2 regions of the Falsirhodobacter sp. 1013 genome follow, and region 2 is predicted to be linked to the other one. Evidence: riboswitches for the same ligand, from Rfam matches in the RefSeq annotation. Region 2 holds a riboswitch; the other holds the start of a gene.
The links. Region 2 has a riboswitch for cobalamin ahead of ACSHZY_RS10540 (TonB-dependent receptor plug domain-containing protein). Riboswitches for the same ligand answer to the same signal wherever they lie in the genome.
Positions count from the first base shown of each region.

Region 1 (14,575 bases), on a different contig from region 2:
CACTATGGCCCCGGGGCAAAGGTAAAGAAGGCGGTCCACCCGCTCGGCTCTTGAAAGCAGATGCACCAGCGTCGAAAGGGCAAGAGGGGTGGAGCCTGCGGCCACGGGCGGGCCATCCACCGAATGGTCCTCCAGATGCGCCTCATGGCGCGCGGCGATGTCTCTCGCCTCACGGAGGCTGTCATCTTGCAAGGACATCCCGACAAACATCACCCTTTTCACGCGGGGAGAACCGGCCAATGCGGCGTCAAGGGCAAGAGCCGTCAGGTGGAAGGAACGCTCCTCCGCCACAAAGGCAAGACGGTGACGATCGTGGTTCATCCTGAGGCGCCTTCAGACGGGATGCGGAACGCCTGCACAGGCGGTCGGGTGTCTTGCAGGACCGGACGTGCTGGGTCGGGAACGGCCGTGGCCCCTCCTGCCACACGTTCCCTGCCTGTCAGCCGTGGCTTCCCGACCCTACACCGGCCGTATCCATGGGTTTCCCTTACATTGTCCATATCCCTTAGACGGCACCAAGCGACGTCCTATTCCCGGATAGCGGAACTTTTTCTGCTGGCGGAAGGAGAGAGAGGGGGCCACGACCAACGTCTGCCTTGAGCGGGCCCTTCGGGGAAACTGTACACCCTAGGTCACAGGGTGGAGGCGAGGTCGCGGGCCGTGGTGTCGAGCGTTGTCGCGGAGCCGGGGCCCGACAGGATGTAGACGACATCGTTCTTTCGGAACCAGGCGACCCCAAGACTCCCCCGTTGCAGGGATCCGCTGTAACGGGCTTCTTCCGAGGAGCGGACGGAGAACATCGACATGCGGCCATGAAGAGGCGTGTCGAACACCATCTCTACCCCGGGACCTTCGGGGGAGGGAAAGATCTGCACATCCCGGACCACCCAGGTTTCCGGCACATCAGGAACCACGATGCCGGTCATCGCCCGCAGTTCCAGCCGATCGACATGCAACACCTCGGGGGCGGAAACCATGGCCAGACGCAGCACGCTGGCATCCCGGGCGGACAGCGCCCCCTGCACGAAAGTGGGCGGAGGGGAGGCGGCGATCCCCTCATGGATGCCAAAGGGGCCAATGACTATGCCGACCGCCAAGAGCATGGAGGCGGCCAGCGCCGTCACGGATCCCGCGCGGGTCATCCATTGCCGCCGCCGCGCGCGCAGGTGCGCACGGGCCAGACGCTGGTCATCAGGACCCTGCGCCACCGGCACCGCCAGGCGCAACTCGTTCCGCAACCGCAGATCCGCCATGACCCCGGCCGCCTCCTTCGGATGACGCGCAAGCCAATCCTCCACCGCGACCTTCTGCCAAGGGTCAAGCTGGTCGTCCACGTAAGCGGTCAGATCCTCGGGCGTCACATCATGAAACATCGCGCTCTCCTACGACATAGATGCGGGGTTCGTCTTCCATGCGTTTCAGCGCGGCACGGGCGCGCGACAGGCGGGACATGAGCGTCCCTTGGGGGATGCCCAGCAAGGCCGCAGCTTCGCCATAGCTCAGCTCCTCGATCGCCACGAGGTGCAGGGCTTCGCGCTGCTCCAGCGGCAGGTCCAGCAGGTGGCGCCGCAACTGCGCCAGACGCACGACCATCTCTTGTGGGGCGTCGGTGACCTGCGGCATCAACTGGAAGAAGTCGGTCTCACGGCGGCGGGACGCGCGGCGCGACCGGTACTGATCGATGAAGGTGTTGTGCAGGGCCGACATCAACCACCCTGCGCCCGCTTCGGGGCGTGGGGGCCGGTCGGCGTGACGATGGGCTTTCAGAAGTGTTTCCTGCACGAGATCTTCGGCATCGTGGACATTCTTCGTCAGCACCTGCGCATAACGGCGCAAGCGGGGAAGAAGGTGCAGGAGGCTTTGGATATCGGCGTTCATATGCTTCAGACGTAGCGGAGACAGTCGTTAATCCCCTGACGAGCGTTTTCTTTTGTCTACTTATGCTGCTCCGCTTTCGCAGCCGTGAATCACGCAGCGCAACGCAAATCGATGCATCCTGACCCTAGGTGAACTCCGGCGGAACGCGAGCACCGAAGGTTTCGATGAAGGCGCGCTGTTCGTGGGATGCGTGAAAGCCTATGATCGCCATGACGTCTTCAGTGTGCTTAACCATCAAAGCGGGACCGGAGGTATGGTTCACCAGCGTGGCACCATCGGTGATTTAGGTGTTCAGTTCCTGCATCTGGTGGATCGGGTTTAGGATGAGTCTGTCTGGCTCGGACGAGGTGTTAGCCTTGCTGCATGCCCAAGCCATCTTCCCTCCTCTACCACATGACCTCGAAGGGGGTCGGGTGGCTGGCCGCGATGGAGGACGTGAAGAGCAGCTTTCCGGTGTTTCTCCTGAGCATGTCGCGGAGCACCAGCTTCGTCAGATGGACCGTCCCAAGGATGTTGAGATCGATCATCTGGAGCTCGTGTCCAAGGTCGGTTTCCGAGAACGGGCCGCCCAGACCGACGCCGGCGTTCAGGCACAGGACATCGACGTTCCGGCCGCTCAGGGCATCCTACAGGCTCTGCACCCCTCTTCCGTCGACAGATCGCTGGCATGAGTCGCGATTGTACCCTGTTCGCTTGAGAGCGCGGCAGCGGCGGCTTCCAGATGGCCCTGATTCTCTGCGGTAATCAGAACGTCATGCCCGTTCCCAGAAACTGGCGCGCCAGTTCCAGACCGATGCCGCTTGACCCCCCGGTGATGACAGCGAACAGTCTGGCTTCTGTGACAGTCATGGCAACCTCCTCCTGGTTCACGTTCAACAAGGGTCCCGGCACGGAGGTTCCCGGTCGGGACCCTGCCTGTCAGGACCGGCCCAGAATTTGACGTGCCGTGTTCAGCAGAACCGAACTCCAGCGACCAGCGCTGGTTCGGCATCAGAGCATGCGGCCTCGGTGTGCGTGTACCTCGAGCGCGCTTGCGTCTGACCGATAACCCATCCTCACGGTAGAGCCGATAAAGTTTCTTCGGGTTCATCGGCATGCCCTTGCGCTCCAGCAAGCAGACCGATCCGCCGATAGCCGAACCGGCGGCGCAGCGCCGCGATCTTCTGCATGGCCTTGCGGATATCCGGGTTGTCGGGCGGACGCTCGCGCCGCACCGTCTTCGGATCGACACCGACCAGAACGCAGGCCCGGCGTTGCGAGATGGCATGATCCCGTGCCGCCCTGAGCACCGCCTCCCGCCGCACCTTCGGTGTCGTCAGGGCTTTCCCAGAAGATCTTTCAGCACGATGTTGTCGAGCGTCGCATGCGCCAGCAGGCGCTTCAGCTTGCCGTTCTCGTCTTCGAGCGCCCTCAGCCTTCGGCCATCGGACACGTCCATGCCGCCATACCTGGCCTTGAGCTTGTAGAACGTCGCCGGGCTCAGGCCATGCCGACGACAGACCTCCGCCGTCGCCATTCCGGCTTCCTGTTCCTTGATCATTCCAATGATCTTCACCTCGGTGAAGCGGCTTCTCCTCATGTCGTCTGCTCCTCCTTGGTGAAGCAAGCTACATCAAGTCGAGGGACCTTCGGGGGAGGCGAGTCACTACTCATAGAACAACCAAGCGTCTTCAAGAACAGCCAGACGGGCGGAAATTTGTTGCGGTCTACCCAAGTGAAAAGTTTTCCGCTCAGATCGGCAGGCGATAGCGTGTGTGCCGCCGTTCACCCGTCCGGGTCAGGGCACCCCTTTCCACAAGATCCTGCAAATCCCGCGTCGTGGTGGCGCGCGACGTGCCGGTGATTGCTATGTAATTTTCCGCACTCAAGCCACCTTCGAATCCGTCCGGGCCTGCCCGAAACAGCCGTTCGACCACCTTTGCCTGACGTGGGTTCAGGTGGGCCCGGTGGACATCATAGAACTTCGCCTTGGCAATCAGGAACGCGACCCGCGCAAGCGTCACCTGCTGGGCCTCGAGGACGGCTTCGCCGAACCAGAGGATCCAAGGGGTGACGTCAAGGGTCTTCTGATGGGTTTCGAGCAGGTCGTAGTAACGCCGTCGGTCGCGTTCGATCGTGTAGGCCAAGGCGATCAGGCTGGGCTGGCCGATGTTCTGAGCAAGAGACTTCTCGGCCAAGGCGCGGCCGATGCGTCCATTCCCATCTTCGAAGGGATGGATGCTTTCGAACCACAGGTGACCAAGCGCCGCCCGTGTCAGCGCGGGGACGGGGGACAAGCCGTCGGGGGTCGTCCGGTTGAACCAGTCGATGAAGGCCCGCATCTCGGCCGGCACCCGGACAGAGGGCGGAGCCTCGAAATGCACTGTCTGTCGATCGATCCGGCCCGAAACGATCTGCATCGCCTCATCATGCCTGCGGTAAGCGCCAATCATGTCAAGTCCGCGATCGTGCGACAGAAGCATGCCGTGCCAGCGGCAGAGGCTTTCGTCCGTGACAGGTTCGGCAAAACCGGAATAAACCTCGACCATCATCTCGGCGATACCTTGTTCACGCGGTCTGGCCGACGCGATGTCCACGCCCAGACCGAAATGACGACGCAAAGAGGACTGGACGCTGGATCGGTCCAGCATCTCTCCCTCGATGGCGCTGGTTCGCATCGCCTCCTCGCTTAGAAGGTCGATGCGCAAACGTTCACGATCCTCGCCCGACACGTGGCGGACGGCACCGAGTATTTCGCCTGAGGCGACGAGAAATTGCTGCTCCAGACGTTCAAGCGGAGCGCGGTCATAGTGGAAATTCGGCCACTCGGCCTGTGTCCAGTTCCAAGGCATGAGTTATAGGACTCTTTTCTATAGCTCATAATACCGCATAATTATAAGTTATGGAAGATACATCTATCGCTCAGGCAGGTGATGATCCATCTCATGAAGGATCACCAGCGCCTCAGCACTTGGCCTATCATGATAGGCATCCTCGTACCCCTCCGCGCCCTGCGTGGTGAAGTGGGAGGCTGCAGACGACAAGGGTAGGGGGCGTCAACCCACCGAAGTCCAGATCGAAGACCGGGAAGTGCAAGGACGGAGGCCACCGGACGATCTATAATTCGACATCCTCAATACTTCAGTGATGGTCCTGTTCCTATGCAAGACCACTTTCCCGATCCCTTGCCGAGGTTGACGCGCTTATCCGCCCCGCGCCGTTGATCTCCAAACTGGTGGAGGCCGGGGGAGGGCGATGGAGCGCCGCGACATGCAGACGCCGTTCTATTGCGCCGCAGTGGAGAGGGAATGCTGGCAGTCCCTTCCGGAAGGCGTGCCGCTGCATCTCAGGGCAGGGGATTTCGTTCTGGTGCCGGAAACCTGCACCTTCAGCATGTTCGGGCCGGACACCCTGCCGTCGGATGCACCCGTCCTGCGGGTGATGACGGCGCCCGGTACCTTCCGTCCGGGTCGACCGGAGGACGTCACGACCGTGTGCGTCCTTGTGGGCCATTGCCGCTTCCGGACGACGGACAAGACCCTGCTCGTCTCGCTGCTGCCCGCCGTCCTTCATGTCTGTGTGATGGGCCGGCTGACAGCGCTGGTGCAGATGATCCACGACGAGTTGCAGGCCAATCGCCCGGTTCGGGAGATGGTGCTGCACCGACTGCTGGAAGTGTTGCTGATCGACGCGCTCCGCACGAGGCCGCATGCGGCCGTGCCGCCGCCGGGGTTGCTGCGACGGCTCGCCGACCCCCGCTTTGCAACGGCCTTGCGGCGGATCCATGCGGGTCGGGAGGACAGGCTGTCCGTTCCGGATCTGGCGCGCGATGCGGGTCTGCCGCGATCGGTCTTCTTCCAACGCTTCCGACGCGAGGTCGGCATGGCACCCATGGAATACGTGACCGCCCGGCGGATGGCATGGGCCAAGGACATGCTGCTGCAGGGCGGCTTGAAGAACGCGGAGATCGTCCGCCCGCGTGGGCTACGCCTCGGCCAGCGCCTTCAGCATGGCCTTTTCCCGGCATACGGGCCTGCCGCCCGCGCATTTGCGCAGGCCGGTGGTGAGGTGCCTGCGGCGGCAGATATGGCCGAGTCCACGATCAAAAATGTAGAACCTTCGCGCTTCATCTTGTCGCGCGCAGCAAGACAGGCCAAGGTTGCGACATCGTATTGGCTGTGGAAGTCGTTCTTGTACCTCCGGCCTGCGGGATCCGCTTGCGGACTGTGCCACGACAAGATCACACACGCGCCTTGGTTTCCTTGGTGGAGAAGGCGGCGACAGCCTCTCAGAATGTGGAGCCTATCAACCCATTCCGTGCTGTTTGCCTGCGAGCTTGTTATCATCAACGTGGAGGCAAATTGCCGTAGCCAGACCTTCGTTAAAAAATTAGAAGCTCGCGTTGGGGTGGAAAGATGCCCAAGCAGTCCACGGCGGCTGCGCCATATTGCACGGTAGAGCCCAGTTCAGCCACAAACGGCGTTTGGAAACCGCAAGCCTGTCCGCCTCGCAGGCGTTGAAAGCTCATAAGCCTGACAGGCCGTTGCCATGCTCACGTGAAACCTTCGTCATCCTCATAATAAACATGAAATTTTCTACGAGGCCGTCTCGTTGACATGCGGGCCGTTACGTTGGATTTTGCCATCAGATCAAGGTGCCGGGGGATGCTCCGGGTAAAAGGGAATCCGGCAAGGCCTCGCCAAATCCGGAACTGCCCCCGCAACTGTAGGCGGAAAGCCTGCCCGAAAAGCCACTGATGCGGATGTCGCACCGGGAAGGCCGGGCAAGGTGATGACCCGCAAGTCAGGAAACCTGCTTTGATCGATCACCTGTTCCGGCCGCGGTGGGCGCGTCGGGAGCGGCCCATCCGCAAGGTGACATCGCCGCCTCGCGACCCCAGTCGCGGGGAGCCAAATCGTTTTCCCGGCTTGTCGTTTCAGGCCGCTCTAAAGGCATGTCAGGATGAGAAGAGACCTCGCATACACGATCAGGAGCCTTCGGTTCGACGAGAATTATCGTCCTTCGGAGAATACGCGCGCCACGACCAACTTTGCCAATCTGGCCCGCGGGGAACGGCGGCGGGAGAATCTGCGCAACGCGTTCCAGATGATCGACAACCGCTTCAACGCGCTCGCGCACTGGGACAATCCGAACGGCGATCGCTACGCCGTCGAGCTCGAGATCGTCTCGGCCGAGATCAGCATCGGCGACGGAAGCCGCGTCGACGCATTCCCGTTGATCGAGATATTGAAGCCGACCATCCTTGACCGGAAGACCGGCAAGCGGATCGACGGCATCGCGGGAAACAACTTCTCGTCCTATGTGAGGGATTATGATTTTAGCGTGGTCCTGCCGCGGCACAATGCAGGCCAGCCCCATTTTAGCCTGCCAGACGATTTCGGCGACCTGCACGGAAACCTGTTCAAGTGCTTCCTGAATTCCGCATCCTACAAAAACGAATTCAAAAAACCGCCCGTCATATGTCTGAGCGTGTCGAGCAGCCGGACCTACCACCGGACCGAGAACACTCATCCCGTGCTGGGCGTGGAGTATCGTCAGGATGAGCGGTCCTCCACCGATCGGTATTTCGAAAAGATGGGGTTGCAGGTCCGCTATTTCATGCCGCCAAACAGCGTGGCGCCTTTGGCCTTCTACTTCACGGGCGATCTGCTCAATGACTACTCCAGCCTCGAGCTTATCGGCACGATCAGCACGATGGAAACCTTCCAGCGGATTTACCGTCCCGAAATCTACAACGCAAATTCGCCTGCCGGGGCCTGCTATCGCCCCAGCCTGAAGCACCAGGACTACTCGTTGACCCAGATCGTTTATGATCGGGACGAACGCAGCCGGCTGGCCGTCGAACAGGGGAAATTCGCCGAGGAGAATTTCATGACGCCCTACCGGGACATCCTCGCGCAATGGTCCGCCCAATACGCCGCCTGATCCACTGGAAAGACAAGGTCACCACCCATGAAGAAACTTTTGCCCACCTCGACTGCAGGCAGTCTGCCCAAACCATCCTGGCTCGCGCAGCCGGAAACGCTCTGGTCGCCGTGGAAGCTGCAGGGGGATGAACTGGTCGAAGGCAAGCAGGATGCGCTGCGCGTGGTTCTGAACGACCAGCAACAGGCCGGCATCGACATCGTCAGCGATGGCGAGCAGACGCGCCAGCATTTCGTCACGACGTTCATCGAGCATCTGGACGGCGTGGACTTCGAAAAACGTGAAACCGTCCGCATCCGTAACCGCTACGATGCGAGCGTCCCGACGGTGGCTGGCGCCGTGTCCCGCCAGAAACCGGTCTTCGTGGAAGATGCGAAGTTCCTGCGAGCCCAAACCGACCGACCCATCAAATGGGCCTTGCCGGGTCCGATGACCATGATCGACACGCTTTACGACGCCCATTACAAGAGCCGGGAAAAACTGGCTTGGGAATTTGCCAGGATCCTCAACCAGGAGGCGCGGGAACTGGAAGCGGCCGGCGTCGATATCATCCAGTTCGACGAGCCCGCGTTCAACGTCTTCTTCGACGAGGTGAACGATTGGGGGATCGCAGCCTTGGAGAAGGCCGCGGAAGGCCTTCGATGCGAAACCGCCGTCCACATCTGCTATGGTTACGGCATCAAGGCTAACACCGACTGGAAGAAGACCCTTGGCGCAGAATGGCGGCAATATGAGGAAGTCTTCCCCAAGCTGCAGAAATCCTCGATCGACATGATTTCGCTGGAATGTCAGCATTCCCGCGTTCCGATGGACCTGATCGAGCTTCTTCGCGGCAAGAAGGTGATGGTTGGGGCCATTGACGTGGCAACGGACGCCATCGAGACGCCCGAAGAAGTCGCCGACATCCTGCGGAAGGCGCTTCAGTTCGTGGATGCGGACAAGCTTTATCCATGCACCAATTGCGGCATGGCCCCCTTGTCCCGGCGCGTGGCCCGAGGAAAGCTGACCGCGCTGAGCGCCGGTGCCGACATCGTGCGCCGCGAGCTTTCGATCTGACAACAGCTTGCGTGACATCGCCCTGCGCCCTGCACGGGATGGTGTCGCGTTTTCCGATCGCAGGGTAGGGGGCCGGTCCACGGCAAATCATCAGTCAGGTTGTGCCAAAACCGCCCTGAACCCCGAGATGAGCGCAGACCTCCGCGCCGCCACACCATAGCCTGCAGCTATCCATCCAACGGCCGGGGCTCGTGTCACGCTCTGTTCAAGTATTGATCTGATACCATGGTCGTGCCGGATTTATAGGAGGGATGATCCGTCCGTGATAAGCCGGGCCATCACCCGATTGCCGCACGCTCGGGTGCAGCCCCAGGTAGGCCGACAGATGAGCCGCCGATGCAAAGCGGTCCACGCGACCAATCGCGGCCCGTTCACCTCACTCTTCGGGGTAAGCCAATATCCAGGTTACCGCAGAAGACGGGGTCCTTCTGCGGCCTGCAATTAGGGTGACTTCTGGACCGTGATGCTTTTGCTGAAGTCCAGCCAAGGCGGGTTTTCGGCGTGCATCTTTCGGATCTGCTGTTTGACGAGCTCAATCAACGGGGAACTGTCGCCCATGCGATGACTGAGGATCACTGGCGATGTCGCATGTTCGTGGGCAAGGGCGCGATAATGCACATCGGATCGCATCTGCCTTGCCGAAGCCGGGATGATACAAAGCCCCGCCGCCGCTGCGACGAGTCCCAGGGCGGTCTGGATCTCGCGCACCTCCTGCACCTCCCGCAAGGGGATCTTGTGATCGTGAAGGATGTTCAGGACTTGGTCCGCATAGCTTGGCCGCGGCTCTTTCGGATAGACGATGAGCCTTTGGCCCGAGAGGGCCTCAAACGGCAGCGGCGTGTTGTCCTGCGCAAGGGCGTCGCCCCAGGGGATGGCGACGCAAAGCCGCTCCTCGCGAAGGACCAGGCTGGTTATGTCCGGATCGGCGTTGCGCAGGCGCCCAAAGCCGATGTCGATCCGCCCTTCCTTCAGCGCAGAGGGCTGGAGAACGGATACCATCTCCAAAAGCTGAATGTCGAGATGAGGGGCAAGCTCGCGCAGGTTCCGGACCAGGGGGGGCAGGCCGCCGTAGAGGGTGGAGGGGACGAAGCCGATCGACAGCACGCTGCTGCGATTCATGCCGATGCGGCGGGTGGCAGCCTGCATCTGCTCCACCCGGCTGAGGATCTGAAGCGCCTGCTCGTAGAACAGGCGACCGGCATCCGTCAGGCGGACGGGCCGGCTTTTGCGGTGCAGAAGGGGAACGCCCAGCTCTTCCTCCAGCAGCTGGATCTGGCGGCTCAGCGGTGGCTGGGCCATGTGAAGGGCTTCGGCCGCGCGCGTGAAGTTCCGTTCCCGCGCGACCGCGATGAAGTACCGGAGTTGGCGAAGATCCATACCATACCTGCATGTGACTGTGCGGCGGACAGACGGGCACTGCGTAGAACAGGGCTGGCTTTCCGAAAGGACTGTGGCGCAGCCAGCTTGAATACCCTGCGGGTATGATACTCTACCCAAATTGTCTTAGACACAAGCGGTCCTGTCCTGCACCTTGTGTGACATGAATAAGACATTTCATCCCCAGGCCTCGAGCCACATCCTGTCGCCCGTCGTGGAGCGGGTGGAGACCGTGCTCGTCGATCTTCCGACGATCCGGCCGCACAAGCTTTCCGTGGCGACGATGAACGGCCAGACGCTGATGCTGGTACGGATCCATTGCAGCGACGGCATCGTTGGCGTGGGCGAAGGGACGACCATCGGCGGTCTGGCCTATGGCGGCGAAAGCCCCGAAGGCATGAAGCTGTCGATTGACACCTATTTCGCCCCCGTGATGGCTGGGCAGGATGCAACGCGGGTGCAGGCCCTGATGGCGCGCCTTGGCAAGATGGTGAAGGAAAACCGTTTTGCCAAAAGCGCCGTGGAGACGGCGCTGCTGGACGCGCAGGGCAAGCGGCTTGGCGTGCCGATCAGCGAGTTGCTGGGCGGGCGGCAGCGCGATCGACTGCCGGTGGCATGGACCCTGGCTTCGGGCGACACCGCGCGGGACATCGACGAGGCGGAGCGGATGCTGGATTTGCGCCGGCACCGGATCTTCAAGCTGAAGATCGGCGCCAAGCCGATCCGCGAAGATATCGCCCATGTGGCCGCCATCAAGCGGGCCTTGGGCGATCGTGGGGCGGTCCGCGTGGACGTCAACATGGCCTGGAGCGAGGGCGACGCGGCCTTCGGCCTCGCCGCTCTCGCCGATGCAGGATGTGAGTTGGTGGAGCAACCCGTCGCTTCGGCGGCGGCTCTTGGACGGTTGATGCGCCGCTTCCCGGTCGCTTTGATGGCTGACGAATCACTGCACGGCCCCGAGTCCGCCTTCGCCGTCGCCCGCGCCGACGGCGCGGACGTCTTTGCCGTCAAGATCGAGCAAAGCGGCGGCCTTTACGGCGCGCAGCGCGTGGCCGCTATCGCGGATGCCGCCGGGATCGCCCTTTATGGCGGAACGATGCTCGAAGGCGCCGTGGGCACCGTGGCCTCGGCCCACGTCTTTTCCACGTTCGCGAACCTGCAATGGGGGACGGAACTTTTCGGTCCTTTGCTGCTGACGGAAGAGATACTGGAAACGCCGCTGGACTACAGCGAGTTCGAACTGACCGTTCCAAATGGCCCGGGCCTCGGACTCGCCCTGGACGAGGATCGCGTGGCCTTCTTCGCCCGCGACGGTTTCCGCAAAATCAACCTGTCGAAGTGAGGGACGATCATGCTGTTCCACGTCAAGATGATCGTCAACATCCCCGACACCCTCCCGCCTGAGGAGGCCGCCGACATCGTCGCCCGGGAAAAGGCCTATTCACAAGAGCTTCAGCGCGAGGGGACATGGCGGCACATCTGGCGGATCGCCGGGGCCTACGCGAATTACAGCATCATCGACGTGAAGGACAATGACGCGTTGCACGCGGTCCTGACGGGGCTGCCGCTGTTCAAATACATGCAGATCGAGGTGACGCCGCTGCTGCGGCACCCGTCCTCGATCCGTGACGACGACACCTAGACGGATTTCGCGCGTAACCCGGGGGGAGCTGGGGGCGCTGCGGCATCAAGGCAAGCAAGAGGAGGAACGACCGTGAGCGTTAAGATTTTCGACAAGCCGGAGATCCAGGATTTTCTGCAGGTCCTCAGCGGGCTTCAGAACGACGAAGGCAACCCCCGGATCAAGCAGATCGTGCATCGGCTGATGAGCGACCTGTTCCGCGCCATCGACGATCTGGACATCACGCCGGATGAGTACTGGATCGGCGTGGCTTGGCTGAACGAGATCGGCGCGGCCGGGCAGGCGGGCCTGATCTCTCCCGGGCTGGGGCTGGATCACTTCATCGACGAACGCCTGGACGCGATCGACGAATCCCTTGGCATCACCAACGTAACTCCCCGCACGATCGAGGGCCCCCTGTACGTCGCGGGCGCGCCCATATCCGAGGGATTTGCCCGTCTGGACGACGGCACCGACACCAATGGCCACACGCTTGTGATGCACGGGACGGTCTTCGGGGCGGACGGTGCCCCGTTGCCGGGCGCGATGGTGGAAGTCTGGCACTGCGACACGCGCGGCTTCTATTCCCACTTTGATCCGACGGGCAAGCAGGCGCCCTTCAACATGCGCCGCACGATCATCACGGATGCCGAAGGTCGTTACCGGTTCCGCAGTATCCTGCCCAGCGGTTATGGCGTTCCGCCCGGAAGCCCGACCGAACAGCTGCTGTCGGCCCTTGGCCGCCACGGCCAGCGTCCGGCGCACATCCACTTCTTCATCAGCGCCGACGGGCACCGCAAGCTGACGACGCAGATCAACATCGACGGCGATCCGCTGATCAACGACGACTTCGCCTATGCGACCCGCGACGGTCTGGTTCCCAAGGTGATCGAACGTTCGGACGCGGAAAGTATCCGCGCGAACGACCTGGACGGCCCCTTCGCCGAAATCGCGTTCGACATCCGCCTGACCGCCTTGGTGAACGGGATCGACAATCAGGCCAACGAACTGCGCAAGCGCGCTGCGGCCTGACCCCTGTCCGGCGGTGCCTTCTGTGGGCACCGCCGACCGCCCACGACAAGCTGAACCTTATTTTCCACCCGCGGTCCCTGGCCGCGAACGGAGGAGTAGCCATGTCCGCTATCATCGACAAAGCCCGCGATCTCGATCACCTGCTGGCCACCGCCGTGCAGGACGACAAGGAGGCCGGCGTCTTCCGCTGCCGCCGCGACATCTTCACCAACGCCGACCTTTTCGAGATGGAGATGAAGCACATCTTCGAGGCGAACTGGGTCTATCTGGCCCATGAAAGCCAGATCCCCGAGAACAACGACTACTACACCACCTATATCGGCCGTCAGCCGGTGGTCATCACGCGTGACAAGACGGGCACGCTGAACGCCGTCATCAACGCCTGCGCCCATCGTGGCGCGATGATCTGCCGCCGCAAGCATGGCAACAAGGGCAGCTTCACCTGCCCCTTCCACGGCTGGACGTTCTCCAACACCGGCAAGCTGCTGAAGGTGAAGGACGAGAAAACGACGCAGTACCCCGAGGGTTTCGCCAAGGACGGCTCGCACGATCTGCGCCGCGTGGCGCGCTTCCAAAGCTACCGCGGCTTCCTGTTCGGCAGCATCAATCCTGATGTCGCGCCCCTTGAAGATTTCCTGGGCGAAACGAAGGTCATCATCGACCAGATCGTGGACCAGGCCCCCGACGGGCTAGAGGTTCTGCGCGGCAACTCCTCCTACATCTATGACGGCAACTGGAAGCTCCAGATGGAGAACGGGTGCGACGGCTATCATGTCAGTTCCGTCCACTGGAACTATCAGGCGACCATGGGCCGCCGGAACGAGGTCGGGACGAAGGCCGTGGATGCGAACGGGTGGAGCCGTTCGGTCGCTGGCGTCTACGGGTTCGAAAACGGGCACATCCTGCTTTGGACCAACACGATGAACCCCGAGGTGAGGCCAGTCTACGGCGCGCGCGAGGAAATCGCGGCCCGCGTCGGCGCGGACAAGGCCGGCTTCATCGTCAACCAGACGCGCAACCTGTGCATCTATCCCAACGTCTTCCTGATGGACCAGTTCAGCACGCAGATCCGCGTGACGCGCCCCATCAGCGTCGACAAGACCGAGATCAGCATCTTCTGCTTCGCCCCCAAGGGGGAAAGCGCTGAGGACCGGGCCCTGCGCATCCGCCAGTACGAGGATTTCTTCAACGTCTCCGGCATGGGCACCTCGGACGATCTGGAGGAGTTCCGAGCCTGCCAGCAGGGCTATGCCGGCACGGCCGCCTTGTGGAACGACATGTCGCGCGGGGCACCGCTGTGGATTGACGGACCCGACGAGAACGCGCGCCGCATGGGCCTCAAGCCTCTCCTGTCCGGGGAACGGAGCGAGGATGAGGGATTGTTCGTTCGCCAGCACGAATACTGGGCCGACGTGATGAAGCGCGCCTTGGCGGCTGAAAAGGCGGGGGTTTCGGCATGACCATTTCCCGCGATGAAGCCTGCGCCTTTCTGTACCGGGAGGCGCGGTTGCTGGACGACCGTCAGTGGGACGACTGGCTGACCTGCTACAGCGTCGACGCCCCTTTCTGGATGCCCTGCTGGGACGATGACGATCAGCTGACCGAGGATCCGCATTCGCAGGTGTCGCTGATCTACTATCCCAATCGCGGCGGGCTGGAGGATCGGGTGTTCCGCATCAAGACGGA
Region 1 is NZ_JBNJLK010000017.1:31,066-45,640, reverse strand. Features, by position in the region: gene ACSHZY_RS16350 (glycosyltransferase) at 1-321, opposite strand, end outside; gene ACSHZY_RS16345 (anti-sigma factor family protein) at 633-1,373, opposite strand; gene ACSHZY_RS16340 (sigma-70 family RNA polymerase sigma factor) at 1,363-1,878, opposite strand; gene ACSHZY_RS16335 (SDR family NAD(P)-dependent oxidoreductase) at 2,265-2,474, opposite strand; partial or broken gene ACSHZY_RS16330 (transposase) at 2,798-3,457, opposite strand; gene ACSHZY_RS16325 (Fic family protein) at 3,609-4,709, opposite strand; gene ACSHZY_RS16320 (AraC family transcriptional regulator) at 5,113-6,315, shown strand; cobalamin riboswitch at 6,493-6,691, shown strand; gene ACSHZY_RS16315 (DUF1852 domain-containing protein) at 6,820-7,803, shown strand; gene ACSHZY_RS16310 (methionine synthase) at 7,831-8,859, shown strand; gene ACSHZY_RS16305 (transposase) at 9,065-9,220, opposite strand; gene ACSHZY_RS16300 (LysR family transcriptional regulator) at 9,301-10,236, opposite strand; gene ACSHZY_RS16295 (muconate/chloromuconate family cycloisomerase) at 10,400-11,578, shown strand; gene catC (muconolactone Delta-isomerase) at 11,588-11,878, shown strand; gene catA (catechol 1,2-dioxygenase) at 11,951-12,889, shown strand; gene ACSHZY_RS16280 (Rieske 2Fe-2S domain-containing protein) at 12,991-14,349, shown strand; gene benB (benzoate 1,2-dioxygenase small subunit) at 14,346-14,575, shown strand, end outside.
Region 1: it holds a riboswitch for cobalamin, as region 2 does, so the genes downstream of both, ACSHZY_RS16315 (DUF1852 domain-containing protein) here and ACSHZY_RS10540 (TonB-dependent receptor plug domain-containing protein) in region 2, are expected to answer to the same signal.

Region 2 (14,575 bases):
CCTGATCGAGACGATCTTCGACACGCTGAACGCCAAGGCCGCGATCTTTGCCTGCTTCGAAGCGTTCGAGGCGCATGGGCAGAGCCTGCCCCTGATGATCTCGGGCACGATCACCGACGCGTCGGGGCGGACGCTGTCGGGGCAGACGCCGACGGCGTTCTGGCATTCGGTGCGCCATGCGCGGCCCTTCACCGTGGGCCTGAACTGCGCCCTGGGGGCCGAAGCGATGCGGCCGCACATGCAGGAATTGTCGGGCGTGGCGAACACCTTCACCTGCGCCTATCCCAATGCGGGCCTGCCCAACGCCTTTGGTCAATATGACGAAGGCCCCGACGACACCGCCCGGCAGGTGGAGGACTTCGCGCGCGAGGGGTTGGTGAACGTGGTGGGCGGTTGCTGCGGCACCACGCCGGACCACATCCGCGCCATCGCCGAAGCCGTCGCCCCCTTCCAGCCGCGGGAGGTGCGGGCATGAGCCGTTATCTGCGCCTGTCGGGGCTGGAGCCGTTCGTCCTGACGCCCGACATCCCCTTCGTCAACGTGGGGGAACGGACGAACGTTACGGGATCGGCCCGTTTCCGCAAGCTGATCACCAACCGCGATTACGCCGCAGCATTGGAGGTGGCGCGCGATCAGGTGGAGAATGGTGCGCAGGTCATCGACATCAACATGGACGAGGGGCTGATCGATTCACGCGCCGCCATGGTGGAGTTCCTGAACCTGATCGCCGCCGAGCCCGACATCGCGCGGGTGCCGATCATGATCGACAGCTCCAAGTGGGAGGTGATCGAAGCGGGCCTGAAATGTGTGCAGGGCAAGCCGATCGTGAACTCCATCAGCCTGAAGGAGGGGGAGGACGCGTTCCGCCACCACGCGCGGCTGGTGATGCAGTATGGCGCGGCCGTGGTCGTCATGGCTTTCGACGAGGAGGGGCAGGCCGACACCTTCGCCCGCAAGACCGAGATCTGCGCGCGGGCTTATCGCATCCTTGTGGAGGAGATGGATTTCCCGCCCGAGGACATCATCTTCGACCCCAACGTGTTTGCCGTGGCGACGGGGATCGAGGAGCACAACAATTACGGCGTCGACTTCATCGAGGCGACGCACTGGATCCGCCAGAACCTGCCCCACGCGCACGTGTCGGGTGGCGTGTCGAACCTGTCGTTTTCCTTCCGCGGGAACGAGCCGGTGCGCGAGGCGATGCACGCGGTGTTCCTGTTCCACGCCATCAAGGCCGGCATGGACATGGGGATCGTGAACGCGGGGCAGCTGGCCGTCTATGACCAGATCGACCCGGATTTGCGCGAGCGCTGCGCGGACGTGGTCCTGAACCGCCGGCCCGACGCGACCGAGCGGATGCTGGAGGTGGCCGAGCGTTTCCGCGGCGGCGCGCGCGAGGAGAAGGTGCGCGATCTGGCCTGGCGCGACTGGCCCGTGGAAAAGCGCATGGAGCATGCGCTGGTCAACGGCATCACCGAGTTCATCGAGGCCGACACCGAGGAGGCCCGTCTGGCCGCCGAGCGCCCGCTGCACGTGATCGAGGGGCCGCTGATGGCCGGGATGAACGTGGTGGGCGACCTGTTCGGCGCGGGCAAGATGTTCCTGCCGCAGGTGGTGAAATCGGCCCGCGTGATGAAGCAGGCGGTGGCCGTTCTTCTGCCCTATATGGAGGAGGAGAAGATCGCCAATGGCGGCGAGGCGCGGCAGGCGGCGGGCACCGTCCTGATGGCGACCGTGAAGGGCGATGTCCACGACATCGGCAAGAACATCGTCGGCGTCGTGCTGGCCTGCAACAACTACGAGATCATCGATCTGGGCGTGATGGTCCCACCGCAGAAGATCCTGGAGGTCGCGCGGGAGCGGAAGGTGGACGTGATCGGGCTGTCCGGCCTCATCACCCCGTCTTTGGACGAGATGGTGCATCTGGCGGCCGAGATGGAGCGGGAAGGATTCGACATTCCGCTGCTGATCGGCGGGGCGACGACGTCGAAGGTGCATACGGCGGTGAAGATCGCGCCACGTTACACCAAGGGTCCGGCGATCTATGTCACCGACGCCAGCCGCGCGGTGGGGGTGGTCAGCCAGTTGCTGAGCCCGACGCAGAAGCAGCCTTACGTGGACAGCATCCGCGAGGAATATGTGCAGGTGGCCGAGCGGCACGAGCGGGCGGAGCTGGCCAAGCAGCGCCTGCCGCTGGCGGCCGCGCGGGCCAATGCGTTGAAGGTGGACTGGGCAGATTACACGGTGCCTGCGCCGCAATTCCTTGGGTCGCGCATCGTCGAGGATTGGGATCTGGAGGAGATCGCCCGTTACATCGACTGGACCCCGTTCTTCCAGACGTGGGAGTTGAAGGGCGTCTACCCGCGTATTCTTGAGGATGAGAAGCAGGGCGAGGCCGCGCGCCAGCTGTTTGCCGATGCGCAGGACATGCTGACGCGGATCATCGCGGAGACGTGGTTCCGGCCGCGCGCCGTGGTGGGCTTCTGGCCCGCGAACGCCGTGGGCGACGACATCCGCCTGTTCACCGGAGAGGATCGGGGGCAGGAGCTTGCGACGCTTTATACCCTGCGGCAGCAGACGACGAAGCGCGAGAACCGGCCGAACGTGGCCTTGGCCGACTTCGTGGCGCCGGAGGGGGTGACGGATTACGTGGGCGGCTTCGTGGTGACGGCGGGGCCGGAGGAGACGGAGATTTCCGCCCGGTATGAAAAGGCGAACGACGATTACGGCGCGATCATGGTGAAGGCGCTGGCCGACCGTTACGCCGAGGCGATGGCCGAGATGCTGCACGCCCGGGTGCGGCGGGAGTTCTGGGGCTATGGCAAGGACGAGACCTTCACCCCGCAGGAGCTGATCGGCGAGCCTTATCACGGCATCCGCCCCGCGCCCGGCTATCCGGCGCAGCCCGACCATACGGAGAAGCTGACCCTGTTCCGCCTGCTGGACGCCGAGGCGGCCACGGGCGTGACGCTGACCGAAAGCATGGCGATGTGGCCGGGATCGTCGGTGTCGGGCATCTATATCGGGCACCCGGACTCGTACTATTTCGGCGTGGCCAAGGTGGAGCGGGACCAGGCGGAGGATTACGCCCGCCGCAAGGGCATGCCGCTGGACGAGGTGGAACGCTGGCTGGCGCCGATCCTGAACTATGTCTCGGCCCGGTCGACTGGTTAGGGCAGGCTGCGGCCCTTCTGCCAGGCGCGTTCCTGCCCGCCGGAGGAGACGCGGGCGGCGACAAACAAGAGGTCCGACAGGCGGTTGAGGTAGATGCAGCCGAGGCGCGTGCGCGGGTCGTCGACGGCCAGAAGCGTGCGCTCGGCACGGCGGCAGACGGTGCGGGCCATGTGCAGCGCGCCGGTGGCGGGCAGGCCGCCGGGAAGGATGAACTCCTTCAGCGGGGGAAGATCCTCGTTCCAATCCTCCACGATCAGGTCGAGGCGGGTGACGTGCGCTTCGGTCAGCACCTCGCGGCCGGGGATGGACAGGGCGCCGCCGAGGTCGAAGAGGTCGTGCTGGATGGTGGTCAGCGCGTCGCAGAGGGCGGTGTCGTCCAGCAGGCTTTCGGCAAAGCCAATCACGCTGTTCAATTCGTCCACCGTGCCGATCGCCTCCATCAGCGGGGCAGTCTTGGCGATGCGGGAGCCGTCGGAGAGGCCGGTGGTGCCGTCATCCCCGGTGCGGGTCACGATGCTTGACAGACGATGGCCCATTCAGTCCCCCTTTGGCGGCGCGAGGTCCAGCGCCTGATAGATCGGGCCATGGGGCCCTTCGGTCACATGTGCGCGGATTCCGAAGACCTGCGCAAGGTTGTCCGGGGTCAGCACCTGCATCGGCGGGCCGTCGGCGTGGATGCGGCCGGCCTTCATCAGGATCAGCCGCGTGCAATGCCGCGCCGCCAGCCCCGGATCGTGAAGGGAGGCGACGACGGTGCGCCCGGTGGTCGCAAGCCGGGCAAAGACGCGCATGACGCCGATCTGGGCGGCGGGGTCGAGGCCTGCGATGGGCTCGTCCGCCAGAAGGAGGGGCGTGTCCTGCGCCAAGGCCCGCGCGATCAGGACGCGGGCCTGTTCGCCGCCGGACAGCTGCGTCGCGGGGCGGTGGCGCAGCGTGGTCAGGTCCAGCGCCGCGAGCGCCTGTTCGACGATGGCGGCGTCAGGGCCTTGAGCGACGCGGCCAAGGCGGACCACATCCTCCACCGGCATGGGCCAGGCGATGTCGCGCGTCTGGGGCAGGAAGGCGGCGGCGCGGGCGCGTTGGGCGATGGGCAGGGTGGCGAGGGAGGACTGACCTTCGGCGGGCAGGAGGCCAAGGGCGGCGCGCAGCAGCGTCGTCTTGCCCGCGCCATTGGAGCCGAGGAGGCCCACGAACTCCCCCGCCTTCAGCGTCAGGTCGATGCCGTCCAGCACCACGCGGCGGCCGCGCCGGACGGAAAGGTGGTGCAGGTGCATCATGCCTCCTCTCTCCGCATCTTCAGGATCAGGTGCAGGAAGAAGGGGGTGCCGACAAGGGCGGTGAGGACGCCGAGTTTCAGGTCGCGGTCCGGCATCAGGAGGCGCACGGCGATGTCGGCGGCCAGCACGAGGGCCGCCCCGCCAAGCGCCGAGGCGGGGAGAAGCCGTGCCGGGCTGCCCTTGACGGCGCGGCGCAGGACGTGGGGGGCGGCGAGGCCGACAAAGCCGATGGAGCCCGCCACCGCAGTAGCCGCGCCGACCATCGCCGCGACGCCGACGACGAGCCGCCAGCGCAACGCGCCCAGCCGGATGCCGGAGGAGGCCGCCGCATCCTCGCCCAGCGTCAGCGCCTCCAACCCCCGGCGGAGGGACCAGAGGAGGGTGGCGCCGAGGGCGATGAAAGGCAGCGCGATCCAGACATGCAGCATCGAACGGTCGGCGAGGGAGCCCATCATCCAGAAGATGATCTCGTTCGCGGCGAAGGGGTTGGGGGACAGGTTGAGGACCAGCGAGGTGGCGGCCCCGGCAAGGGCCGAGATCGCGACGCCGGCGAGGATCAGCGCCAGCGCCCCGCCGCGCGGGCCCGCCAGCAGCAGGATCAGCGCGACCGAGAGCATGGCGCCGGCCAGCGCGGCCAGCGGCAGGCCCAAGGGAAACGCGGCGGCAAGGCCGGTCTGGATCGCCAGCACGGCGCCAAGGGCGGCGGATCCGCTGGCCCCGACCAGCCCCGGTTCGGCAAGCGGGTTGCGCAAAAAGCCCTGAAGGGCCGCGCCCGACATGCCAAGGGCGGCGCCGACCAGCAGGCCGAGGATGGCACGGGGCAGCCGCACTTCTCGCATCACCAGGCTCAGCATCGGGTCGTTGCCGGTGATGAGGGCCTGGAGGCTGGACAAAGGCGGCACCTGCGCGGGGCCGGTCAGGAGGGAGGCGGTGAAGAGGGCCGCGACCAGCAGCGACAGGGCGATCGGAAGTCGGCTCATGGTGCGGCCTGTTGCAGCTTGGCGACGGCGCGCAGGATGTGGGGGGTGCCGCAGACCCAGTCGCGGTCGGTGCGGAACTGCGGGGCAAGGTGGTGCAGGCCGGGATGGTCCAGCACCGCCTCGGCCCGCGAGGCGCCGGGATAGGGGGCGCCGCGAAGGATGAGGTCGGGGGCGGACAGCATCAGCACCTCCAGCGGGAGGGTGCCGCCGAAGGACAGACCCTGTTCGGTGGCGATGTTGTCATAGCCCGCCGCCGCGATGATCTGGCCGGCGAGGCTGTCGGGGCCGTCGGCGTAGCTGTTCGCGCCGTAGCTGGCCGCGCGGGGGCGGGTCGCGGGACGCGGCAGGGCGGCAAGGTCCGCGTCGAACTGGGCGATCGTTCGGGTGGCGTCGCGCCCCAGCACCTGCCCCATGCGGCGCAGGTTGGTGCGGATGTCGTCCATCGTGCTTTCGGGATCGAAGGTTTCGACCCGCAGGCCCAGACGGCGCAGCATGTCCAGCGTGGCGGGGGAGGAGAAGCGGCCCGCCAGCACGAGGTCAGGTTGGAGGAGAAAAATCTCTTCCGCCAGCCCGTGATTGGCGGGGAGGGTTCGCGCTTCGCTGGCCATGACGGAGGCGCGGGGATCCTGGGACAGGGCACTGACCGAGATGAGCTGGCCGGGCGCGGCCAGCATCAGGGCCAACTGGTCGGTGCAGAGGTTCATCGACACGACGCGCGCGGGCGCGTTCCCCGCCGCGGCGGACAGGCCAAGGCCGCAGGCGAGGCCCGCGGCGCAGAGCCAGCGCCTTACCACCGCGCCTGCACCCCGACATAGGCCTGCCGCCCGCGCGTGGCATAGCCCCAGACGTCGGAATAGCTTTCGTCGAAGAGGTTGGTGACGCGGCCGGTCAGACGCACCTCATTTGTCAGGTTGTAGCCGGCGGCGAGGTCGAGGGTGGTATAGTCGGGGAGCTCCGCGCGGGCGTAGGCACCATAGAACTGGTCGTCGTAGTTGCCGGCCACGCGGCGGAGGGTTGCGGTGGCCGAGGCGCGGTCGTCGAGGAAGGACAGGGTGGACGACAGTTGCAGTTCATGCTTCGGACGGCGCACTTCGATGCGGCCATCCGGTCCCTTCGCGTTCAGATAGGTGTAGCCGAAGGACAGGTCGAGCGTGTCGGTCGCTTCCAGACGCCCCGTCACCTCCACCCCCTCGCGCGGGCTTTCGCCATCGGCGTTGGAGTAACGGGCCAGGAAGTCGGGGGAGCTGTAGTCGGCCGTGATCTCGTCCGTCATCCGTTCGTGGAAATAGGTCACGTCGATCAGGCCCCGCCCGTTCAGGAAGGACAGTTCCACACCCAGATCGTAGCTGCGGTTCTGTTCGGGCGTCAGGTCGGGGTTGCCGACCGAGTAGAGCGAGCCGAACAGCTCCTCGTAGGAGGGATCGACCTGAGCACGCCCGGCCGAGGCGTGCAGACGCACCGGCTGGCCCGGGATGCGCCAGGACAGGCCGAGCGTCCAGCCGGTGAAGTCGTCGTATTCCTTGTTGTCGTCGCGGCGGACACCGGCCTGAAGATCCAGGCCATTGTCCAGCGAGGCACGGTATTCGAGGGCCACGGAGTCCCGTTCCCGTTCGTAATCGGTGGCGATGTTGGAATCGTCATCCTCGTGTTCCACCAGCACGTTCACGAGGTGGCGGGCCTGATCGACGGGAAGGCCATCAAGGCCGTAGCTGAGGCGGTATGCGAGCGTGTCGCTTTCCGCGCGCTTCGGGACGTCGTCGAACGTGTCCAGCTTGAAGACGGAGCGCTGGTAGTCCAGCCGGTGGATCAGGCGCCCGTCCAGCATGGAAAGTTCGCCGAAGACGGCACCCTGGAATTCGCGGGTTTCCCCCTCGGGGGTGTTGTCGTCGACGATGACATCCGCTTCGTTCGTGGAGGGGCCGAAGCTGTCGTAGTCGTACTCCTCCTTCGTCCAGCGAAGGGTGGAGCCGAAGGTCAGGGTTTCGGTTGCCTTCCAGTCACCGGCGAAGCCGATCGTGTTCCGGCGCAGGCCGTCCTTTTCCCCGCTGTCGCCGGAATAGTCGAAGCCGTGATCATCGATTTGCGAAAGGTTCAGGGCGAGACCGCCTTGCGCGGTGCGCTGGCTGACATGGGCGGATGCGGAATGGCCGTTCCCGACGTCCATCGTGCCGCCGTGATGCAAGCCCTCGGTCCCCTTGTCGGTGATGATGTTGATGACGCCGGCGGAGGCGCTGGAGCCGTAGAACACGGAGTGAGGGCCGCGCAGGACCTCCACCCGCTCGATGTTCTGGACGGACAGGCCGGACAGGAAATACCCGGCGGGGGAGCCGCCGCTGACCTCTACCCCGTCCACAAGGATCAGGGTGTGGTCGGCCTCCGCCCCGCGGATGCGGACTTGGGTCGTGTTCGCGCCGCTGCTGCTGACGGAAACGCCCGGCACGCCGCGCAGGGCGTCCTGCAGGGTGGTGATGCCGCGGGCCTCGATCTGTTCGCGCATCAGGATGGTGTAGGCGCGGCCATAAGCGTCGGCGGGGGCGGGGGTCAGGCCGGCGGAGACGATGATCGGATCCAGCACCGTCACCTCCTGAGCCGGGGCGGCCAGGGGGGCGATCAGGGCGGTGGACAGCAGAAGAAGGCGGGACGTGGTCACGGGCGGTCTCCCAAGGTGCAGGAACCCTGCGGGTGGCGAAAGGAACGGAAAGACCGGGTGGCCCTGCCGCAGTGGACGGATCACCTCTGCGGTTGGGCCGCATCCCGGACGCGCCCCGCGCCGGAATTGGGTGGTCGCTGCGGCAGGTCTCCTGGCTTGCGGGTCGTCGCTTCGGGCGGCCTTCCCGGGGTCGCCCCCAGTGGCATTGGTGCCCGTCACTCTCCGCTTACAGTTGCGGGGGCAGCTGCGGATTGTCCCGAAGGCGCACCGGCATTCCCTTTCAACCCGGCAGGCGCCGGGACCGAAGCTGGGCGGAAATCCCAATCCTGCGCCGCCGTGTCAAGCGCCGCGAGCCCGCGCGCGAAAGAAGACCCGGAAGGTGCGGAGGACGCGCCACAGCCCCCGGGTGGAAGATGAGGAGGAACCGCAGGCGCGGATCGGGGCTTTTGGTGGCGAATGTCGATATCATTGGGGGACAACGGATGCAGTGGCGTGGACGGCGGGGAAGCCAGAACATCGAAGATCGCCGGTCGAGCGGTGGTGGCGGGCGCGGGATGGCCGTGGGCGGCGGCAGCGTGGGCCTGCTGGCGATCGTGGTCATCGGCTATTTCCTTGGCGTGGACCTGACGCCGCTGCTGAACGACCAGTCTGTTCCGAACAGTGGCGGAGGAGAGATCACGGCCGCGGACGAGGAGGCGGCGCAGTTCGTGTCCGTGACCCTGGCCGACACCGAGGATGTGTGGAAGACCGTGTTCCAGGAGCAGCTGGGCGAAACCTACACCCCGGCGGCGCTGGTGCTCTACAAGGGCGTGACGCAATCGCCTTGCGGCGGGGCCAGCGGCGCCACGGGACCCTTCTACTGCCCCGGCGACCAGAAGGTGTATCTGGACACCGACTTCTTCGTGTCGATGGAACGGCAGCTGGGCGCCGGTGGCGATTTCGCGGCCGCCTACGTGGTCGCGCATGAGATCGGCCACCATGTGCAGGACGAGCTTGGCATCCTGTCGCAGGCCAACAACGCCCGCGGCAATTCCAGCGAGGCCGACAGCAACGCCATCTCCGTGCGGACCGAGCTTCAGGCGGACTGCTTCGCCGGTATCTGGGCCCGGCACGCCGAGGCGCAATTCGGATCGATCGAGGCGGGCGACATGATGGAGGCCGTGAACGCGGCGCGGCAGATTGGCGACGACACCTTGCAGCGCAATGCGGGCCGCGTGCCCTCGCCGCACACCTTCACCCACGGGACGTCAGAACAGCGGTCGCGCTGGTTCCAGACGGGGCATGACAGCGGGCAGCTGGGGTCCTGCGACACGTTCGGGGCGGAACGGTTGTAACGGATGCACAAATCTTCCGCAGGATTGTGACGGTTCCTCCGCTTCCTGCGGAACCTCATTCATCAAATTGCGTTCACTATGCGGTGATGCGTTCCTAAGCCTCGAGGGAGGCTGCGCGTCCTGGGAGCAAAACATGACATATACGACATCACCTGGTACCACCAACACCGTGGACACTGTGACAGAAGACGCACTGTATCGGCGGAAGAACATCTCGTGGGGCGCGATCTTCGCGGGTGTCGCGGTCGCGCTGGTGGTGCACGTGCTGCTGAGCCTGCTGGGCCTGGGAATCGGCATGGCCACGCTGGACCCCGGCACGGGTGACAACCCCGCCACCAGCACCTTCTCGGTGGCCTCCGCCGCATGGTATGCCGTTTCGGGCATCATCGCCGCCTTTGTCGGCGGTTTCGTTGCCGCGCGCCTGTCGGGCCGCGCGACCGCGCAGATCGGTGGCCTGCATGGTCTGACCGTGTTTGCCGTCACCACGCTGTTCATGCTGTACCTGCTGTCCTCCTCGGTCGGTTCGATCGTGGGCGGGACGTTCAGCGGCCTGTCCAGCGCCCTTGGTGGCCTGACGCAGACCGTGTCCCAGGCGGCCGGCCCGGCGCTGGAAAATGCCAACCCGCTGGACGCGCTGGATCGTCAGATCCGTTCCACCGGCACGGATCCGGAAGCGCTGCGTCAGAACGCCGTGGACGCCATGCGCGCCCTTGCAACGGCCGATGAGGCTGGCGCCGCAACCGCCCGCGAGGAAGCCGCACAGGCCCTGGCCGATGCGCGCAACATCCCGCTGCCCGAAGCCCAGCAGCAGGTCGCCCAGATGGAACAGCAGTACCGCGACACCGTCGAGAAAGCCCGTCAAACGGCTATCGAGGCTGCGGACACGGCCACCAAGGCCCTGACCATCGGCGCCCTGGCCGCCTTCGTGGCCCTGCTGGCCGGCGCCATCGCCGCCTGGCTGGGTGGTCGCAGCGGCGTCGTCACCCCGGTGACGCATGTTGTCGCCCGCACGGACGTGCGCCACTGACGGAAAAAGGGCGGCCTTCGGGTCGCCCGATCCATTTGTGCTTGCGCCGGCGCCTTTGGGCTGCCGGCGTTTTGCACTGTCAAAGCGGGTCGACCGTGAAGGCGGGCATGCTGTCGGGATCGGCCAGATAGCGGCGGCCGCAATCCAACGCCTCGCGGATGGTGACGTCCATGTCCAGATAGCGGTAGGTGCCCAGACGGCCGAGGAAGGTCACGTGGCGTTCCCCCTGCGCCCGTTCCAGATACTGGCCCAGCAGCGCCTTTTCGTTCATCTGCCGGATCGGGTAGTAAGGAATGTCGCCCGGTTCGCAGGCGCGGCTGAATTCGCGGTAAAGGACGGAGCCTTCATGCTCCTCCCACGGGGCGAAGTACTTGTGTTCCGTGATCCGGGTGAACGGCACGCCCACGTCGCCGTAGTTCATTACGGCGCAGCCCTGCCAGTCCCCGTCATGGGTGAACCGTTCGAAGTCCAGCGTGCGGTAGCCCAGCCGGCCGAGGTCGAAGCCGAACCAGCCGTCGATGGGACCGGAATAGAAGACGTGGTCGTGGCCGGCCATGTCCCTGCGGTCGAAGTCCGTGTTCAGATGCACCTGGATGTTCGGGTGGTCCAGAATACGCTCCACCATCACGGTGTAGCCGTTTTCGGGCATGCCCTGGAAGCGGTGGAAGAAGTAGTTGTCGTCGTAGTTGAAGCGCACCGGCAGGCGTTTCAGGATGCTGGCCGGAAGATCGCGCGGAGAACAGCCCCATTGCTTCTGGGTGTAGCCCTTGAAGAAGGCCTCGTACAGGTCGCGGCCCACAAAGCGCAGGGCCTGATCCTCGAACGTCCGGGGGTCGGTTATGGTGGTGTCGGCCTGTTCTTCCAGAAAGGCCCGCGCCTCGGCCGGGCGGAAGGTCCGGCCATAGAACTGGTTGATCGTGTGCAGGTTCACGGGCAGGGAATAGACGGCCCCGCCAGAGGTGGTCTTGACCCGGTTGCGATAGGGGCGGAACGTTTCGAACCCGTTGACGTAATCCCAGACCTCGGCATCATCCGTGTGGAAGATGTGCGGGCCATAGACATGCACCATCACGCCCGTGTCGGCATCGCGTTCGGTGTGGCAGTTGCCGGCCACGTGGGGGCGGCGGTCCACAATCTTTACCGCATGGCCCGCCTCGGCCAGCATGCGGCCGACCACCGCACCTGACAGGCCTGCACCCACAATCAGGATCCGTTTCGACTCTGGGCTCATTCCTGCTCACATTTCATTGTATTCTTGCTGACCTCGTTGAACATCGGGAAATCGGGCAAGTTCCACGATTTCCGTGGAACCAGGCACGTTTCAAGGAAGTTATAGTCCAAATGCGTTGCGTGTCCCGTTGCGGCCGCCGTTATGTATGCTGCAATGTTTATGAGACGGAATGACCACGCGCGTTATCGCTGTTTCGGATTTTTGCGATCCGACCCCTCCGCATGAGAGCGTCCTGACACGGGACATGGCCCGCGCCTTCTGGCAAACGAGCCCGATGCCCCCGCCCGGCCCGCGGCCGTCTGTTGTGGGCGGGTATCTGGAGCGGTTGCCGCTGGCCTGCGTGGCTGCGGGCCTTGTGGACCGGGCCGAGGTTTGGCGCTTTGCTGGGGATGACGCGCATCATGATCCGTTGGGCGTTCCGGGGCCGGAAGGGCTGATCTATCGCACGCTGCGGGCGGACGGGCATGCCGCCCCCTACGGATCCGCGGACGCGCTGGCCCATATCGAGGTTCATGGCGCGCCGAAGATCCTGTGCGTCTGGGGTCTGGGCGTGGACGAGGCGCTGGTGCGCGCCTGTGCGGACAGCGTGATCGTCTACAACTCCATAGACGCGCCAGCGCTGCGTCTGCCGGCGGAGGTGAGCCGCCATGTCGATCTGTTCCTGGCCGGCGCGGAATGGCAGTCGGACGAGATCCGCGCCCGTCATCCGGACGCCTTGTGCGCGGTGCTGCCGATCGGGCCCGAATTCGCCTCGGACGAGACGTTCTTCCCGACCGGCGCGCCGAAGGAATACGATGTGGTTTATGTTGCGGCGACCCAGCCCTACAAGCGGCACGACCTGCTGCTGGACGCGCTGTCGCAACTGCCGGGGCGGCGGGCGCTGTGCGTGGTGGGCTACGGCCACATGACGGAGGAGCTGCGCGCCGAGGCGGACCGCCGCGGGTTGCAGGTGGACTGGGTGGGGCCGGTGAACCACCGCGAGGTGAACACGCTGATCAACCGCGCCAGAGTGGGGGTGGTGTGCGGCGTGGACGATGGCGCGCCCGCGATCCTGACGGAATACATGCTGGCGGGGCTTCCGGTTCTGGCCAATGCGGGGCTGGTCTGCGGGCGGCAATACATCCGCCCGGACACGGGCCTTTTGGCGTCCGAGGTGGATTTTGCCAAAGCGCTTGACCGGCTGATCGAAACTGCCGCCTCATATGATCCGCGGCCGGTGGTTCAACGGAACTGGACATGGCCCCATTCGGTTGATCGACTGGCGTCTTTGCTGGATCACGCGCGTCAGCGCAAGAACGAGGTGTTCGTATGACTGTGTTGCCCCTGGATCCGGTTCTTGCAAAGCCCGCCCCGCTTATCTGTTTTTCCCATCTTCGCTGGGATTTCGTGTTGCAGCGGCCCCAGCACCTGATGTCGCGTTTCGCGCAGGAACGCCCCGTCTGGTTCTGGGAGGAGATGATCCCGACCGACCACCATCTGCCTTATCTGGAATTCCACGCCTTCGAGGGGACGAGCGTTCAGGCGATCCGCCCCCGCGTGCCGGCCCGGCTGTCGCCCGAGGATGCGGCGCGGGCACTGTCCGGCTTGCTGGACCAGCTTCTGGCGATCACGGGGGCGCATCAGCCGGTGCTGTGGTTCTACACCCCGCAGATGTGGCCGATCGCACGCCATCTGCGCCCGGCGGCGGTGGTCTATGACTGCATGGACGAATTGTCGAACTTCCGCTTCGCCCCGCCCGATCTTCAGCGGAACGAGGCGGCGCTGCTGGCCGCGGCGGATGTGGTCTTCACCGGCGGTTACAGCCTGTACGAGGCCAAGCGGCATCAGCACAACAACATCCATCCTTTCCCCTCGGCGGTGGAGGCGATGCATTTCGCTGCGGCCCGCGAGGCGCGCCCCGATCCAACCGATCAGGTCGGCATCCCGCATCCGCGTCTGGGGTATTACGGCGTCATCGACGAACGTCTGGATCTGGACCTGATCCGCGACATGGCCGCCGCGCGCCCCGACTGGCACATCGTGATGGTGGGTCCGGTGGCGAAACTGGCGCCATCGGACCTGCCGCATGCGGCGAACATCCACTGGCTGGGCCAGAAGAACTATGCCGATCTTCCGGCCTATCTGGCGGGCTGGGACGTGGCGCTGATGCCGTTCGCGATCAACGACGCGACGCGCTTCATCAGCCCGACCAAGACGCCGGAATATCTGGCCGGGGGCCGTCAGGTCGTGTCCACCCCCGTGCGGGACGTGATCCGGCATTACGGCGACGTGCAGGCGGTTCGGATCGCGGGGGACACGCCCGGCTTCCTCGCGGCCTGCGAGGCGGCCCTGGCCACCAAGCCCGGCCCGTGGCTGGACGAGGTGGACCGGATGCTGGCGGACACCAGCTGGGACTGCACGTTCGCCCATATGAAGGGGCTTCTGGACGGCGCACATCTTGTGCCTCTGCCGTCCGGAGCGCGGGGGTGACCACCGCCACGGACGTCGTTCTTGCGACCGACAGCGCGGAGCCTTCGGGCGTCGGGAGGGTGATGCTGACGCTGGCGGGGGGCCTGCCTTGGGCGCGGCTGCTGTTTCCGGACCACGCGGCCGGTCGCGCCCTTGTGGCGGAGGCGCGATCGCGCGGGCTGGTGGCCGCCGTCGTGGCGGAAGGGGCCTGGGGCATCGCGTTCAAGGGTGCCACGCTGATCAACGTCCATGCCGGCATCGGCTGGGAAAGCCATGACCTTTGTGGCACCGCCCAGGCTGGCGGGGCGGTCGTGGTGCGGACGGAACATCTGCCTTGGCTGCTGACCGATGCTGATCAGATCGCGGACTACAAGGCGGCGCTGTCGCAAGTGGATGCGGTTGTCACGGTCAGCCGCGCCTCGGCCGAGACGTGGCGGCCCGTGCTGGCGGCGAT
Region 2 is NZ_JBNJLK010000006.1:25,237-39,811, reverse strand. Features, by position in the region: gene ACSHZY_RS10570 (homocysteine S-methyltransferase family protein) at 1-475, shown strand, start outside; gene metH (methionine synthase) at 472-3,174, shown strand; gene ACSHZY_RS10560 (cob(I)yrinic acid a,c-diamide adenosyltransferase) at 3,171-3,710, opposite strand; gene ACSHZY_RS10555 (ABC transporter ATP-binding protein) at 3,711-4,451, opposite strand; gene ACSHZY_RS10550 (FecCD family ABC transporter permease) at 4,448-5,431, opposite strand; gene ACSHZY_RS10545 (ABC transporter substrate-binding protein) at 5,428-6,225, opposite strand; gene ACSHZY_RS10540 (TonB-dependent receptor plug domain-containing protein) at 6,219-8,081, opposite strand; cobalamin riboswitch at 8,206-8,402, opposite strand; gene ypfJ (KPN_02809 family neutral zinc metallopeptidase) at 8,564-9,415, shown strand; gene ACSHZY_RS10530 (PhnA-like protein) at 9,549-10,442, shown strand; gene glf (UDP-galactopyranose mutase) at 10,522-11,673, opposite strand; gene ACSHZY_RS10520 (glycosyltransferase family 4 protein) at 11,843-12,985, shown strand; gene ACSHZY_RS10515 (glycosyltransferase family 1 protein) at 12,982-14,142, shown strand; gene ACSHZY_RS10510 (glycosyltransferase) at 14,139-14,575, shown strand, end outside.